4 regions of the Arthrobacter sp. Sr24 genome follow, and region 4 is predicted to be linked to each of the others. Evidence: riboswitches for the same ligand, from Rfam matches in the RefSeq annotation. Region 4 holds a riboswitch; each other region holds the start of a gene.
What was found. Region 4 has a riboswitch for thiamine pyrophosphate ahead of ACX80D_RS13990 (bifunctional hydroxymethylpyrimidine kinase/phosphomethylpyrimidine kinase). Riboswitches for the same ligand answer to the same signal wherever they lie in the genome.
Positions count from the first base shown of each region.

Region 1: linked by a shared signal. The riboswitch ahead of ACX80D_RS07970 (ECF transporter S component) and the one ahead of ACX80D_RS13990 (bifunctional hydroxymethylpyrimidine kinase/phosphomethylpyrimidine kinase) in region 4 are both predicted to bind thiamine pyrophosphate.
Region 2: linked by a shared signal. The riboswitch ahead of ACX80D_RS06005 (3-oxoacyl-ACP reductase) and the one ahead of ACX80D_RS13990 (bifunctional hydroxymethylpyrimidine kinase/phosphomethylpyrimidine kinase) in region 4 are both predicted to bind thiamine pyrophosphate.
Region 3: linked by a shared signal. The riboswitch ahead of thiC (phosphomethylpyrimidine synthase ThiC) and the one ahead of ACX80D_RS13990 (bifunctional hydroxymethylpyrimidine kinase/phosphomethylpyrimidine kinase) in region 4 are both predicted to bind thiamine pyrophosphate.

Region 1 is NZ_JBTNDB010000008.1:134,940-138,845, reverse strand. Features, by position in the region: gene ACX80D_RS07980 (energy-coupling factor transporter transmembrane component T family protein) at 1-355, opposite strand, end outside; gene ACX80D_RS07975 (ABC transporter ATP-binding protein) at 352-1,920, opposite strand; gene ACX80D_RS07970 (ECF transporter S component) at 1,963-2,613, opposite strand; TPP riboswitch at 2,660-2,777, opposite strand; gene ACX80D_RS07965 (DUF4235 domain-containing protein) at 2,982-3,242, shown strand; gene mnhG (monovalent cation/H(+) antiporter subunit G) at 3,396-3,758, opposite strand; gene ACX80D_RS07955 (monovalent cation/H+ antiporter complex subunit F) at 3,755-3,906, opposite strand, start outside.
Region 2 is NZ_JBTNDB010000006.1:42,706-46,611, forward strand. Features, by position in the region: gene ACX80D_RS06000 (LLM class flavin-dependent oxidoreductase) at 1-1,248, opposite strand, end outside; gene ACX80D_RS06005 (3-oxoacyl-ACP reductase) at 1,276-2,040, opposite strand; TPP riboswitch at 2,114-2,207, opposite strand; gene ACX80D_RS06010 (TetR family transcriptional regulator) at 2,277-2,810, opposite strand; gene bioB (biotin synthase BioB) at 2,920-3,906, shown strand, end outside.
Region 3 is NZ_JBTNDB010000017.1:27,881-31,786, reverse strand. Features, by position in the region: gene ACX80D_RS11885 (DUF4062 domain-containing protein) at 1-811, opposite strand, end outside; gene ACX80D_RS11880 (hypothetical protein) at 979-1,653, opposite strand; TPP riboswitch at 2,145-2,252, shown strand; gene thiC (phosphomethylpyrimidine synthase ThiC) at 2,250-3,906, shown strand, end outside.
Region 4 is NZ_JBTNDB010000023.1:31,730-35,635, forward strand. Features, by position in the region: gene rpmA (50S ribosomal protein L27) at 1-67, opposite strand, end outside; gene rplU (50S ribosomal protein L21) at 128-436, opposite strand; gene ACX80D_RS13990 (bifunctional hydroxymethylpyrimidine kinase/phosphomethylpyrimidine kinase) at 836-2,437, opposite strand; TPP riboswitch at 2,428-2,525, opposite strand; gene ACX80D_RS13995 (Rne/Rng family ribonuclease) at 2,632-3,906, opposite strand, start outside.

The DNA.
Region 1 (3,906 bases), on a different contig from region 4:
TAGCCAAGCCACGTAAGGCGATGGCCACCCCCGCTTCCAGTGATCCGGTAGTGAACGTCACTGGACCCAGAGCCAACAGCAATTCGCCCGTTTTGGGAGCCAATAGGGCCGTTCCGTAGCCACCCACCACAGCTGCCACCAGGATGGGCCAGCCGCGTAGCAACAGCATCCGCAAACTCAACCCGGCCAGGGGCAGCACCGCGCACTCTAGAATCAGGGCGGAGGTGGCTGATACCCAATCCACGCTCATCAACAGCACAATGGTCAAGGCCATGCCAGCGCCCAGCTTGGCGAGCGGGTTGGCCCGTGCCAGCCATGCGTTGGAACGGGGTGTAGCAACGATGTCAACACTCATGGCTGCAACCTCGCGGTTGGCGCAGCTGGCGCGGTTGACGCAGTTGGCGCGGTTGATGCAGCTGGCGCATTAGCGAATCCACCCCGGCCTCCCTGGCTTCCCTGGCCTCCCATGACCAGCCGCTGTCCTCCCAGAACCGCGGTGAAGGCGGCATCGTGCGTCACCGAAACCACGGCGGTTCCCGCGTCCAACAGCTCGCTCAGCATGGAAGCTAGCTCAGCCCACGTGTTGGCGTCCTGACCAAACGTTGGCTCATCCAAAACTAATATCTGCGGGCTGGCCGCCAGCACGGTGGCCACGGACAGTCGGCGTTTTTCCCCGCCGGAAAGGGTGAACGGGTTCGCGTCCGCTAGATGTTCTAGCCGCAACCGCGCCAGTAATTCCTCGACCAACTCTCCACCGTGCCCCAGTATCCTCGGCGCGAACAGCAACTCCTCGCGCACAGTGTGAGCAACGAATTGATGCTCAGGTTCCTGAAAAACCGTGCCGATCCTGCTAATCAATTCACGCCCGCGCCACGACAACGGCCGACTCCCGGCCCCCCGAGCCAACTCGGGCAAAGCATCCAAACGGCCACCAGCAGGGGCCAACAATCCGGCCAGGGTCAGCGCCAGCGTTGACTTGCCAGCACCATTGGGCCCGGTCACACTGAGCGCTTGCCCGGCCCTCACCTCAACAGAAGGTACGACGGCGACCGGCACCACCGGGCGACGCTTACGTCCCTTGGTGCGGGAGAGCGCAAGATCTTCCGCTTCGAGCAGGAGGTGCGCCCCGGCGTCGAACGTTTCTAGGCTTGAGGCAGTCCGCGGCCGCACCGCCGGGAGGTAGCCCGGGACCCAAATCCCCGCCGCCGCCAGCAGCTCCCGGCTTTGAGCAAGAACTGTTGCGGGCGGGCCGTCGAAGAGGACCCCGCCGGGTTGCCCCAGAGCTGCGGGGGCCAGAACCACGATCCGATCCACCACGTCCAGCCAGACCGAGACCCTGTGTTCGACAACCACCAGCGTGGCTCCGGATTCATCGAGGCTGCGGCGCACAGCATCACGCACCTCCACCACACCGGCCGGATCAAGGTTGGCGGTTGGCTCATCCAGCAGCAACAGGCCCGGGCGCATGGCCAGCATTCCAGCCAGACCAAGGCGTTGCTTCTGGCCACCAGAGAGCGAAGAGCTGGGATGATCCAAGGGCAGCTCCAGGCCCACGGATTCCAGAGCTGCACCTACGCGGCGCCAAATTTCCTCACGCGGAACGCAGAGGTTCTCGGCGCCAAACGCGACGTCGTCTCCGATCCGCGAGAGCACCACCTGAGCATCCGGGTCCTGCTGCATGAGGCCAGAACGGCCACGGGATTCTGACACGGGAGCGCCGTCGATGAGCAATATGCCCGATTCGTTGGCGTCCTCATCATCACCTAAAACACCAGCCAAAGCGTGCAGCAGAGTGGACTTTCCGGCACCGGAAGGGCCCAACAGCAAGACGCGCTCCCCCGGTTCAATCTGAAGATCTAAGCCCGCAACGGCACGGCCGCTACGGCCCGAATGCTGCCAGCCCCACCCTTTGGCGCTCACTTTCGCCGGGGTACTGCCCCGGTTGCGCTCGATACTCACGGCCTAGACCGCGCGTTCGGTGGCTGCTCCACGAGAGGGCAGACTTGCCAGAGCGCCGGTTCTCGCCAGACCACGCACGGCCAACCAGGACACCAACCCAGCAATGACGACACCGGAGACCATGGCCAGAGCTACGTAGACGAGCTTCCATTGCATGGCCCACTCGATGTTCCAGACAATACTGTCGTTGATACCCAAGGCCAAGCCCGCCAATGCGCCGGAAATCAGAGCCACGGGAAGGTTGAATTTGCGGTAGCGGAACAGCGCGAAGCCCAGCTCGGCACCAAGGCCCTGAACCAGACCGGACAGCAGCACCGTAAAACCAAAGTGCGTACCCAGCAGTCCCTCCACCATGGCGGCGATGAGCTCGCAATACAGTGCTGCCCCGGGTTTGCGGATAACCAGTCCGCCCAAGACGCCGGCGATCAACCAGCCACCGCCGTACAGCGCTCCAAGCGGCGGGAAGGCCACGGTGATGGCGCTGGTCAGCCCGTACCCAGCTGACCATAGCCAGAAGATGACGCCCAAGGCAACGCCGAGAACAGAGACCACAACGATGTCTACGACCCGCCACGTGCTTTTACGTTGTTGCGCCGTTTGGGGGGCCTGCTTACTGGGTTGCGTGGCGTTTCCGCCCGCGAATGACTTGCTCATGATTCCTCCTTTTCAGGAGGGGCGGCTACAGCGGTATTTCCGCGCAGCCGAAGAGAACTCGACTCCCTTCGCCGGTACTAACCGGAGCAGGTTCGAGGGTCTGCGGCGAACCGCACTCTCAGCGTCTAATCCCAGGATGGGATGACGCTCCCCTGTCGTGTTTGAATTGCGGATTCAGTGTACCCCCAGGCCCTGCTGGGGACCAATGGGGACCATAACACTGGCCCTACCGTAGCGAAATATGCACCAGGACATGAGGCCCCTGCGCAGCGGGCAACAGCTGTTGCCCCGGCAAAAGCGCTAGGCTGACACTAGAGTTTTTCCCGCGCAAGCCCAGTCAACTTCACTTAACCACGCAGGAGTCATTGATGAACATCGTCTTCAAATTGCTCGGAACCGGCATCAGCTTGGGCGCCGGATTTGCGGCCAGCAAGCTCGTGGACACGGTCTGGGAGAAGAGCACCGGTAACAAGCCGCCCAAGGATGGTGCAGATCTGGAGAACAGCCTCCGCTCCGCGCTCACTTTTGCATTGGTTTCCGCAGTGGTTGCCGCCATCATCCAGACCCTGGCCGGACGCACCACGCAGAAGGCCATCGCCCGCTTCAACAAGCATCCCGAAGAGGTCTAAGGAGCGGTTGCGCACCACCGGGGCGTCATTCACCGTCACGTCTGATCTGCGAATTTGATCACGTACGACGGCGGCTGGCGCCTTTGGCGTTTAACCGGCGGCTACGCGGTTTACTCCGAAGAGACGTCCCCCTGAAAGACGCCCCACAGCCCTTCAGTGGGTGTTGTCCTCTTCCACCACGGAAGCCACAACCTGGTCCAGCTCGTCAAGACTGAGCAATTCCGGGCGACGATGTTTGGTGCGGTATCCAGCCCTGCCCACCATGTGCGCGGACACCGGAACCGTGAGCAGCTGAAACAGCCAGGCTACGACGAGAAGCGGCAGCAAAGCCCAAGCACGCATTTGCAGTCCAACAGCCGCCAACATCAGCAACAACCCCAAGACTTGAGGCTTGGTGGCAGCGTGCATGCGGCTCATGAGGTCAGGAAATCGCAGCAGGCCGATAGCTGCTGCAAGACTCATCAGGGCGCCTACCAAGAGGCAGATCGCCGTCAGCACATCTATGAACGTGTTCATCCGTCATCCCTCTTGTGTGCCACAAATCGGGCCACCGTGACGGAACCAATAAAGCCGATCACCGTCAACACCACCAGCAGCGCCAAATTGTCGATGTGGTGGTTGATGGCCATTTCGGTTGCGAGTGCGGCACCGAAAATGGCGAGCA
Region 2 (3,906 bases), on a different contig from region 4:
GAAGAGGCCGCGCTCCTGCAAGATAGGCACCACCAGATCCACGAAATCCGTCAACGATTGAGGATAGACGGGGCACATAAGGTTGAAACCGTCGCAGGCGCCGGACTCAAACCACTCCTGAATCTCATCCGCAACCTCGGTGGGAGTGCCTATCATGGTGGCATGGCCACCGCCTGCGGCCAGGAAGCCAAGTAGTTCCCGCAGCGTGGGCTGCTTCGTCTCGATGATGCGCTGGACTGTCAGATACCGCCCCTGCGGACCGGTAAACAATTCAGCAGGCGGTAGCGGCGCCACACGCTCATCAAGTCCATGGTTGTGGTAGTCCTGGCCCGTGAAAACGCCGAGTTGGGCAAGGGCGGCGTCAATATCCAGGTAGGTATCAAGGGCCCGTTTCTTCTCCAGCGCCTGCGCCTGCGTTGCCCCGATATAGGTGACTAAACCGGGCAGAATAGGAACTTGTGTGCCGCCGCGACCTGCCTTAGTCAGCCGCACTTTCATATCCGCAGCGAACTCGAGCGCTGATTCCTTGTCCCATGCCACCGAATAGATGGCCTCGGCAGAACGGGTCGCGAAGTCCCGCCCAGCTTCCGAAGAACCTGCCTGAAACAGCACTGGATGGCCTTGGGGAGGGCGTGGAACATTCAGCGGACCCGCCACCGAGAAGTGCTTGCCTCGATAATTGATGGGGCGAATATGCCCGGGATCGATGAACGTCCCTGTTTCTCGGTCTCGGGAGAGTGCCGTATCAGACCACGAATCCCACAGTTGCTTGATCACTTGGACAAACTCGTCGGCGCGATCATACCGCTCGGCATGGGGTGGCAAGGCGGCCATGCTGTGATTCTGGGCCTCGGCATCAAACATGGATGTGACAATGTTGGCCCCCGCCCGGCCACCACTGATGTGATCCAGCGAGGCCAGCATCCGGGCAGCGTGGAACGGGGTATAGAAACTGGATGAAACGGTGGTGATCAGGCCAATGTGGCGGGTGGCCCTCGCCATGGCGCTCAATGCCGTCATCGGTTCAAGAAGTCCCGGAACGCCTGCTGAATACTTGCGGTTCACGCTGTGCCCGTCGGCAAAGAACACGGCGTCCAGAAAGCCACTTTCGGCCAGCTTGGCCAGTTCCTCGAAATAGGTAATCTCGCCGACTCTATCGGCACTGGAATCTGGATGCCGCCAGCCCATGGTGTGATGTCCGGTGCCGAACAAGAAGGCGTTGATGTGTAATTCTCGTGTCTTTTCCATACTGCTCGTTCCCACGTTAACCGGCCCCTAATTCATCACTAGTCCGCCGTCGACCACCAGATTTTGTCCGGTGACAGCCCGGGCCCAAGGCGAAGCGAAGAACAGGGCCGCATCAGCAAATTCTGCTGGGGTGGTGACCTTGCGCAGCGGTGTCCCGCTGGCAATCAAGTCAAAGACCTGCTCGGGGGTAGCCGAGGAAGCATCTGTGCGGCGCAACAGCCCGCCGGAGACCATGTTGACGCGGATATTTGTCGGTCCCAGATCGGCCGCGAACGTCCTGGTCAATGCCAGCAAAGCCGCCTTGGCCGCCGTGTAGTCGTGGTAGGGGACCACCGGATTCTGAAAGAGGTTGGTGCCGATGTTCACAATGGCACCGAAGCCGGCTTCCTTGAGCCCAGGCAGCACGGCTTGGATGGTGTTCAGCGCCCCACCCACCACTCCGGAGAACTGGGCCTGGAAATCTGCAAAACCAATCTCCTTGGCCTTGGGCCGGGCGTCTCCGTTGAAGGAAAAGTCCGGGAGGGCGTTGTTGATCAGGGTGGTGATGGGTGCGTCAAAATACTCCGCGGCGGCGCCGACCATTGCTGCCACTTCATCGCTCTTGGTAACATCGGCCTGCAGCGCAATGGCTTGGTCCGGGCCGAGTTCGGTGGCCAGTTGCCGGGCGGCGTGTTCACTGTTGCGGTAGTTCAACACCACCCGGGCGCCTTCACGGGCAAAGGAGCGGGCAATCTCCACACCGAGCCCGCGACCGGCGCCGGTGATGAGAACAGTCTGGTCTTTGATGAGCACGTGTGCACCTTTCAGAAGCGCGAAAGGATGCACAAAATTACGAGATGTACGCCAAAAGACGGTGTTCTCGTATTTGATTCCGGACCGGCATCCCTTCGCTCGGATTATCGAGATCAGGTTCGACGGGTCTAGCTCTCAGCCGCAATGCGGCACCCCGTGCAGTGTCCAAGAGCAAAGCTACCATGCCTGCCCACAGTCCAGTCGCGGAGCGGCCTACGGCGTAGCCGCAGCGCGGTTCAGCTAGAGGTCAGCCCGCTCAGCATGAGATCGAGTCCGAACGTGAAGATCTTGCTAGCGTCCCGTTCCGTGGGCTCCAACAGCCCGGCGCGCGTCAGCCCGGCACGGGTCTGTTCATCGGTCACCGAACCCAAAACGTAGGAAAGCAGCGCCTCTGCCGCCCACTCGGCTTGATCCGTGGCTAGATTTTCGCCTACCAGCAATGCACCAAATTGCTGCAGTGGGGCCGTGGCGCGTGGGTTCAGGGCGTGCGCCAGCGCCACCACCTCGGCACTGTCCCGCACCGTCAGCAGTGTGGCGCGCAGACCCACCGCCAGCTCTCGAATGCTCTGCGGAGACTGAGCTGAAACGGGTTCCAGGATCAGTCCGGCGAGCACGGTAAGCAGTTCTTGCTTGTTTTTCACATGCCAGTACAGCGCCCCCGGTTGCACACCAAGATCACGGGCCAAGCGGCGCATGGACAAGTCGGCCAGGCCGTACTCACGCAGGATTTCCATGGCTGTCTCCACGATTGCCTCACGCGTCAACGCCATTGTGGCCCCACCCTTTCCAGATTCTCATGCCACCGCGGCACCCCTCCATCTTCCCCCATCAGCAGGGCCCTCGATTGACAATGTCCACAGCTCACCCCACTATTGAACAGTGTTCAATTACTTTGCAGACCTCGCCGATCGCCAACTCGACGGCGCCACCTTGACCCGCCAAGAAGCCCTCGCAATCCTGGAATCCACCGATGATCAGCTGCTGGATCTGGTTGCGGCAGCCGCCCGGCTGCGACGCGCCCACTTCGCCAATACGGTCAAAGTGAACTATCTGGTCAACCTCAAATCCGGGCTCTGCCCCGAAGATTGCACCTACTGCTCACAGCGACTGGGATCAGCCGCCCAAATCCTGAAATACACCTGGCTCAAACCCGAAGACGCCGTGGCCCAGGCAGCTACCGGCATCCGCGCCGGAGCCTCCCGGGTCTGCCTCGTCGCGAGCGGCAAGGGACCCAGCGACCGCGATATAGACCGCGTGGCGGGCATGGTGGGCAACCTCAAGGTGCAGTACCCGTCCGTGGAGGTGTGCGCCTGCCTCGGCATTTTGAAAGACGGCCAAGCCCAGCGACTCAAGGCCTCCGGGGCCGACGCCTACAACCACAACCTCAACACCAGCGAAGAAAACTACGCCGACATCTGCTCCACCCACTCCTTCGCCGAACGCGTGCAAACCGTGGAACATGCCAAGGACGCCGGCCTCTCACCGTGCTCGGGACTGATCGTGGGCATGGGGGAGAGCAGCAACGACCTCATCGACGCGGTCTTCGCCCTCCGAGCCCTGGGCAGCGAATCCATCCCCGTCAACTTCCTCATGCCCTTCGACGGCACCCCGCTGGAAGGCACCTGGCTCCTCACCCCCGCCCACTGCCTGCGCATCCTCGCCATGGTCCGCTTCGCCTGCCCCGACACCGAACTGCGCATGGCCGGCGGGCGCGAAATGCACCTGCGCACCCTCCAACCCCTGGCCCTCCACCTGGCCAACTCGCTCTTCCTCGGTGACTACCTCACCAGTGAGGGCCAATCCGGGGCCGATGATCTCGCCATGATCGCCGATAACGGTTTCGTGGTACTGGGCGCCCAGACCACA
Region 3 (3,906 bases), on a different contig from region 4:
CTCTCCAAGTAATGCGGAGAATGCTCTCGCCGCCACCGTAGGTGTAGAAGGTATCGATACGCCGTGTTTGCCCGTGATGGACGATCGTCGACTCTTCAGAATTACCCAGATGCATCGACGTGTGCTGTCCGACCGATGCAAACATCACCCCTTCAGCGTCCTGCGTTCCCGTGTTCGTCACCTCGATCCAATGGCGCGTCTTATTCTTCGGCTTGCCTTTGCTGTCGTAGGTCACTTCCCTTTCCTGCTTGGGCTGTACGAGGAAGTCAATCTTCTTCGATTCGACTACCGGCGGCTGGCTCGCTGGAGTGACCTGTGCGATGTCGTGCTCAATGGCTTTCCACACTTCGTGTTCTAGCTGACTGACGTTGCTGTACTCACCGAGCAGCCCCTTGGACTCCATGTCTGCGCGGAAGGCGCGAAGGGCTTCAAGCTGCTTAATATCCACGTCCTGAGGCAGGCCAGCCGACGAAAAGTATAGATGTACCGGTTTAGCCGCATCGAGAGCTCGGTTAATTTCCTCAGCTGTGCCTGAAATCGCATCGGGAGTAGCCGAACCCAGCCGCCCTGCGAACATCGCAAACACGATGTCTGAGCTGTCCACCCCTTGAGCGTTGATAAGACGTTGCGGGTGGGAACCTAGCATCGGAACCGCGGATGTCTCCCACCGCCACGGTTGAAGAATAATCCCTTTCTTCTCGGCGTTGGCATCGTTCCAGCTGTAGATAGCACGCTCAACAGCGTCTCTGGCTTCTTGTACGTCCGAGGGTGATGCAATCATCACGCGCAGAACTGTTGCGGAATAGCTCATGACCAGACTCTACGTCCCCGGCACTGTGTTGATCGGGACCTCATGCTGTGTCAACAGCCGATCCTTCACCGGGCAGAGGAACTCGGCGTCGTTGTCCGTGCTGAGGCCCAGTGGGCGCCCCACCAAACAAGAACATCGGACATGTGCGGGCACTCCACTAGACGGTGTTAGCTCATGGGTCCAGCTATAGACCTGTCGGGATCAATAGTGAGCTGGGCCCGTGTACCACTCGGGATTACGATGAGGACCGTTCCGTCAGGCTGTCGGCTGACTGTTACGCCGCCCGCCGGTTGAGGTGCAGAAAAATTGTTGGAACGACCCAGAGCAGGAAAGTCGTCCACAGGCATTCTGCTGTCGCCGCGAAGATAGGCAAAGAGATTTTCCATCATGGCCGATGGAAAGTCCCGATCAGCGCGTTCGGCCAAGTCGGGCTGATCCTTCAGATATGCATCCAGTGCGTAGCGGCGGGTTCCCCGCGCTTCTCCCTTGCGCCAGGAACCGCCGGGGATCGGAGCGCCCACAAGCCATGCAGCCCGATCTACCTCCTGAGTAGATGCGCCGAAGCCGTTCTGCTCCTTGTCCGGGTTATAGAAGTCATCCACAACAAATTTCAGCTTGTCCTTGCCCTCGTGGACGACCCGTTGCACACTCAAGATTCTGAACGCTGTGACGATCATGTCGTTATAGGTTCCGACCAGGTAGTCGGTAAAACCGTCCATGGTGGCGTCGGCCATGACAGGCCAATGTCCTGTCGTGATGCGGTTGAGCTCGAAGGAGAGCAACCCCGGCCGCTCCCGCCGAATGAGTTCAGCATAGGAATGGTTGATATTTACAACGATCATTTGAAGCCCCAAGTCATCTTTTATTTATACACGCATCTTCGGTGAAGATGAATGTAAGTCTCTGCCGAGACACATTATCCGTCAAGATGCATTGTGACTCTATGATGAAGGTGACTGTGTAAAAGGGTGACGCGACCCGAGCGCGCTTGGTGCTTGCTATAGAACCAGGACCCTGCGATTAATGGATGATGACTCCTTGGGTCGGAAGACATAGGCAGTCTCGAAACCCTAGGGTTGAAAGACAGCTAAGCGAGACAGTAGGCTTGTCAGTTTCAGAAGTCGACTGCACGGAATATGAAGGCGTCTGCACCTTTCCCGGGTGCTGGGCGTTCGCCGGGCTGGCGGTTGGCCCAAGGAGTACCTCAGCTTCCGGTGATTCGTCATGCACCCCGTCGCTGGGAGGGCCTGCTGCCGAAGATGGAGGCCGTTCGGGGAACAGCGGTCATCATCCACACAAACGGTAGAACGGGCACGCTGGGGTGCTAAGGTTTTTCCATCCACACGGGTGCCCTTGCAGGGGCTGAGATCGGGCTGATGCAGTCTGCGACCGTTGAACCTGTCCGGGTTATGCCGGCGAAGGAAGTAGGAAACCACTGATGAGCTCCATGAATTCACATTCACTCGCGTACGCCCGCGACCCCGAACACGGCATTAGCGTCCCTGTCACGGAGATCGCCTTGGAGGACTCTCCGAACGGGGTGAAGAATCTACCGTTCACGGTGTACCGGACGGCCGGGCCCGGAAGCGATCCTGTGATCGGCCTGGAGCCGTTCCGGTCTGAATGGATAGAATCCCGGGGCGACACCGAGCCCTACGGCGGCCGGGAACGGAACCTGCTCGACGACGGTAAATCCGCGGTGCGCCGGGGCGCCGCTTCTGCTGAATGGAAGGGCGCGCAGCCGGTGCCCCGCCGCGCCCTCGAGGGTAAGACCGTTACCCAGATGCGCTACGCCCGCCAGGGCATCCTCACCCCCGAGATGCGGTTCGTGGCAGTGCGGGAAAACTGTGACGTCGAGCTGGTGCGCAGCGAAGTGGCCGCTGGCCGGGCCATCATCCCGAACAACATCAATCACCCTGAATCCGAGCCGATGATCATCGGCAAAGCGTTCCTGGTCAAAATCAACGCCAACATCGGCAACTCCGCCGTGACCAGCTCCATTGCCGAGGAAGTGGACAAACTGCAGTGGGCGGCCCGGTGGGGTGCCGACACTGTGATGGACCTGTCCACCGGCGATGACATCCACACCACCCGTGAATGGATCATCCGCAACTCCCCTGTCCCGATCGGGACAGTGCCGATCTACCAGGCGCTGGAGAAGGTCAACGGCGAGGCCAATGACCTGACCTGGGAGATCTACCGGGACACCGTGATCGAGCAGTGCGAGCAAGGCGTGGATTACATGACTGTCCACGCCGGTGTGCTGCTGCGCTACGTGCCGCTGACCGCCAACCGGGTGACCGGCATCGTCTCCCGCGGCGGGTCCATCATTGCCGGCTGGTGTCTGGCCCACCACCAGGAGAACTTCCTCTACACCCACTTCGATGAACTGTGTGAAATTTTCGCTAAGTACGACGTCGCCTTCTCCCTGGGCGACGGACTGCGGCCCGGCGCCACCGCGGATGCCAACGACGCCGCCCAGTTCGCCGAACTGGACACCCTCGCCGAACTCACCAAGCGGGCCTGGAAGTACGACGTGCAGGTCATGGTCGAAGGCCCCGGGCACATTCCGTTCCACCTCGTCCGCGAAAACATCGAACGCCAGCAGGAACTCTGCGACGGCGCCCCCTTCTACACCCTCGGCCCGCTGGTGACAGACATTGCCCCAGGCTATGACCACATCACCTCGGCCATCGGCGCCACCGAGATCGCCCGCTATGGCACCGCAATGCTCTGCTACGTCACGCCCAAGGAACACCTCGGGCTGCCGAACAAGGATGACGTCAAGACCGGAGTCATCACCTACAAGATCGCCGCCCACGCGGCAGACCTCGCCAAAGGCCACCCCGGAGCCCACGAACGCGACGACGCTCTGTCCAAGGCACGCTTCGAGTTCCGCTGGCGGGACCAGTTCGCCCTCTCCCTGGACCCGGAAACAGCCGAATCCTTCCACGACGAGACGCTGCCCGCCGAACCGGCCAAGACAGCGCACTTCTGCTCCATGTGCGGACCCAAGTTCTGCTCCATGCGGCTCTCCCAGGACATCCGCGATCAGTTCGGAGGAATGTCAGAACAGGAAGCCATCGCCGGCATGA
Region 4 (3,906 bases):
CGCCCAGGTACTGAGCGTTGGAGTCGCGACCGTTGCGAGTGGAACTCGCACCCTTTTTATGTGCCATTTGAAAATGCCTGCCTTTTTACTAAAAGTATCTAAGAGGATCTAACCGTCAGTGCGCTTATTAAGCGATTGAGGTGATCTTGACCTTGGACAGTTCCTGACGGTGACCCTGACGCTTCTTGTAGCCGGTCTTGTTCTTGAACTTCTGGATGACGATCTTCGGTCCACGAAGATCCTCCAACTTCTCAGCCGTAACCTTCACATTAGCCAGGTCCTTCGCGGCTGTGGTGAGCTTGTCACCATCAACCAGCAGCAGGGCGGGCAGCTCAAATGTGCTGCCGACTCCACCGGGGACGCGGTTCATGGTCACGTGGTCTCCTACGGAAACCTTTTCTTGACGGCCGCCTGCGCGGACAATCGCGTACACCACTGGGGAACTCACTTCTCTCGACGTTTATTACAAAGTTTTTATGCTGGCTTGGATCGTATATAACCCTTGCCAACCGCATGCGCCGCAGTTCAAAAATTGAACCAGCGCGGGGTGCATACTATGTGCCTCAACGCCGTGGACCTCAATGGAGTTCTACCATGGAGTGGTTGCCCTAGGTGTTGGCGTAAGCACCGAAGATCAAGAATACGCTAATTCTGGCTCCGGGGGCAAATGAGACTGGTTCTTTGATCCGTGCGGCCTCAGATGGAATCGAAGATTTCACCTTTAGCTGCAACGATCAGTAGAACCGCACTAAGCCACTTTAGCGCGACTCTGGAACTAAAAGAGCATTTAGGGGCAGGACTCGCCGTATTTTTACCCACGGACAGGTGGTGTTAATCACCCAGCACTGCTCGGTAGCTGCTGTGGATGGGTTACATGGGCGTGGGGTGCGGCGAAGAAGTCCACCTCATACTGTGCCGAATGGGCGAAGGCCACCTCCATTCCTGCCCTCTCCCGTGCCGAACCGCGCCGGGCCGCTGCGTCCAGAATGCTGATGGCAGTCTCGGTCGCCTGCGCGAATTCATCAGAGGCATAGGTCTGCAACCACGTCCCGTAGGGGTGCTCGCCAGAGAAGTTGAAGTAGTCGGCATATAAAACGCGCCCCACCTCTGCATACAACCAGTAGCAAGGAAGAACTGCGGCTACCACCTCGGCGTAGCTGCCGGAGAAGGCCACCGCCTGTAAATGGTCAACGTAGTGCTTGGTGACGGGGCCTTGCCTCATCGCCGCTTCCGGCTCTGCCGGGTAATGGCTGAGCCAGTCTCGGTGCAGCGACATCTCCACCTCCAGGCAGTTCTGCGCCCCGGCGGCCCAGAACTTCTGCTCCGTCTCGTTGGGCGCCAAGGCACTAGCTTTGGCCAGCACTCGTGAATAGGTACCGAGGTAGAGAGCATCCTGGGCCAGATAGTAGGCAAAGTGGTGGCGCGTGAGCGTTCCTGCCGCAAGTTCTTTGATGAAGTCCAGCGAGGCTATGGCGGCCCGCTGCCCAGCGCAGTCCTGCCACAGTTTTCTACTGAAGCTTTTCGCGCGGGGAGCAGCACTGGCCCATAGTTCGTGCAGGTGGTTGACGGGTCCCGGACCGCTTCCCACCCTCAGCTCATGGGAGGTCTCCAGTGCGTTGCCAAGCCATTCCTTGGCGCGCTCAACGCTGGTTGCCCAATCACCGGACTGGGCCTGCAGCGTCGCGACAGCCGCTGAGAGCGAGCACCCCGTGCCGTGCGTGTTGGCTGTGTCAATCCGCGCAGCATAGAACTCGCGCACCGTCCCATTCGGGAAGATCAGCGCGTCCGGGCAGTCGGCACCAGTGAGGTGCCCGCCCTTGACCAGTACCCGCAGCTCATGCGTGGCCGCTAGTTCCTGGCCCTGGGCGATGGCCGCATCCCAGCTTGTCGCCGCAGTTTGGCCCAGTAAAACTCCCAATTCAGGAATGTTCGGAGTAACCAGGTGCACCTGCGCCAGCAAGGTCAGCATGACGGTGAGTGCTTCCTTGTCCATGAGTGAGTCTCCACTGGTGGCCACCATCACCGGATCAAGTACGACGACGGGAGGCCGGGTTCGCTCCAGCCACTCCCCTACCGCAACCATCACCTCAGCGGAACCCAACATGCCGATTTTCACGGCGTCAAGGGTGATGTCTGCCGACACTGCATCCAGCTGGGCGGTGAGGAATTCTGCCGGCGGTATAAGGACGCCGTGTACTCCTACCGTATTTTGGGCGGTGAGTGCTGTGATGGCTGCCATAGCATAGCCGCCATGAGCGGAAATGGCTTTGATATCTGCTTGGATTCCGGCCCCACCCGAAGGATCGGAGCCGGCAATACTCAGTACACGCGGATGTTTTACCCGCTGAGTCGCTTGTTCGGCGGAAATGCTGACAACTGGGCTAACAGCTGGAGACGCAGGTGGAAAGTCGGCTGGAAAAAGTGCAGTCGTGTTCATCAGGACATCCCTTCGCCGGTGCTAACCGGACAGGTTCAACGGGTATTGTCTCAGCCGGCTCTGTAGCCTGGCACCCCGTGTCGCCACCAACCCTAACCTGCGCCAGGTCCCGCAACGAAAAATGACCCGCAACAGCGACACAAAACATGCTTTTCGTGTCACCGCTGCGGGCCAGTTCAACTGCGCCGGAGCTACTACAGCTCGGAGGCCGGAACTCCTACACCCAAAATGATGGGCTCGGCGTTCTTCTTGACCGCTGCTGCAGGAGCCGGGATTTCTGCTTCGGCACTGCTATGCGGTGTGGAGCCCTGAGCTGCGGGAGGCGCATCAACGGTCTCGACCGTCATATCTGCCCCACCCTGAGCACTGCGGGCACTGCGATTACGCCGGCCACGACGTGCGCGCGAACGGTTGCCGCCGGGCTCGGTTCCCTCATGGGCCGCTTCCTGGCTAGGGGCAACGAGCTGATCCAACGCTTGGGTCAGACCCGCCAAGGCTGCTGCCTGATCAGCATTGTTGGGCTGCGCAAAGCCGCTGCTTTCACTTCGGTGTCCGCGCGGCAGCTCAATGGCTTCCCCGCCCAAAGTGAGAATGCCAGTATCAGCAGAGTCATGCTGTTGGGCAGACTCTGCTGTTTCTGTTGCTGTTTCTGTTTCTGTCGCGGTTGTTGCGCGCTGCTCAGGAGCATGCTCATGGTGCGTGGCAGCAGCCGCAGCGGCGATGTTCGCCAAGGCGGTACGGGCTTCGTGGGCCTTCTGTGCCTTAGCGGCTTCGCTCGGCTCCTCAACCACGGGGGTGGTTACGGTCTCTTGATCCTGACCATCGTTCTGTCCGCGGTTGCGGTTACGCTTGCGTTCACTGCGAGTTGACCGGTTAGCTGTGCGTTCGGGTTCGCGCTGTTCCTGCTTAGGTGCGTGCGCGTGCGCCTGTGCAGCTTCAACTGCAGGGGAATGCGTGCGGCGGTGCTCCACGGGGATCTCGTGCGTGACCATGCCGCGGCCGGCACAGGTGCCACACTGCTCGCCGAAGACTTCCAGCAGACCTGTGCCCATGCGCTTTCGTGTCATCTGAACCAGACCCAGCGAGGTGACCTCGGCTACTTGGTGCTTGGTCCTGTCACGGCCCAAGCACTCCACCAGGCGGCGCAGCACCAGATCGCGGTTAGATTCCAACACCATGTCGATGAAGTCGATGACGATGATGCCGCCAATGTCACGCAAACGCAGCTGTCGAACCACTTCTTCTGCGGCTTCAAGGTTGTTCTTGGTGACAGTTTCTTCCAGGTTTCCGCCGGAGCCGGTGAACTTACCGGTGTTGACATCCACCACGGTCATGGCTTCAGTGCGGTCAATGACAAGCGAGCCACCGGAAGGCAGGAAGACCTTGCGCTCAAGTGCTTTGTTAATCTGCTCATCAATGCGATGCGCAGCGAAAATATCCTCGGGCTTGGTCCACTTTTCCAGGCGATC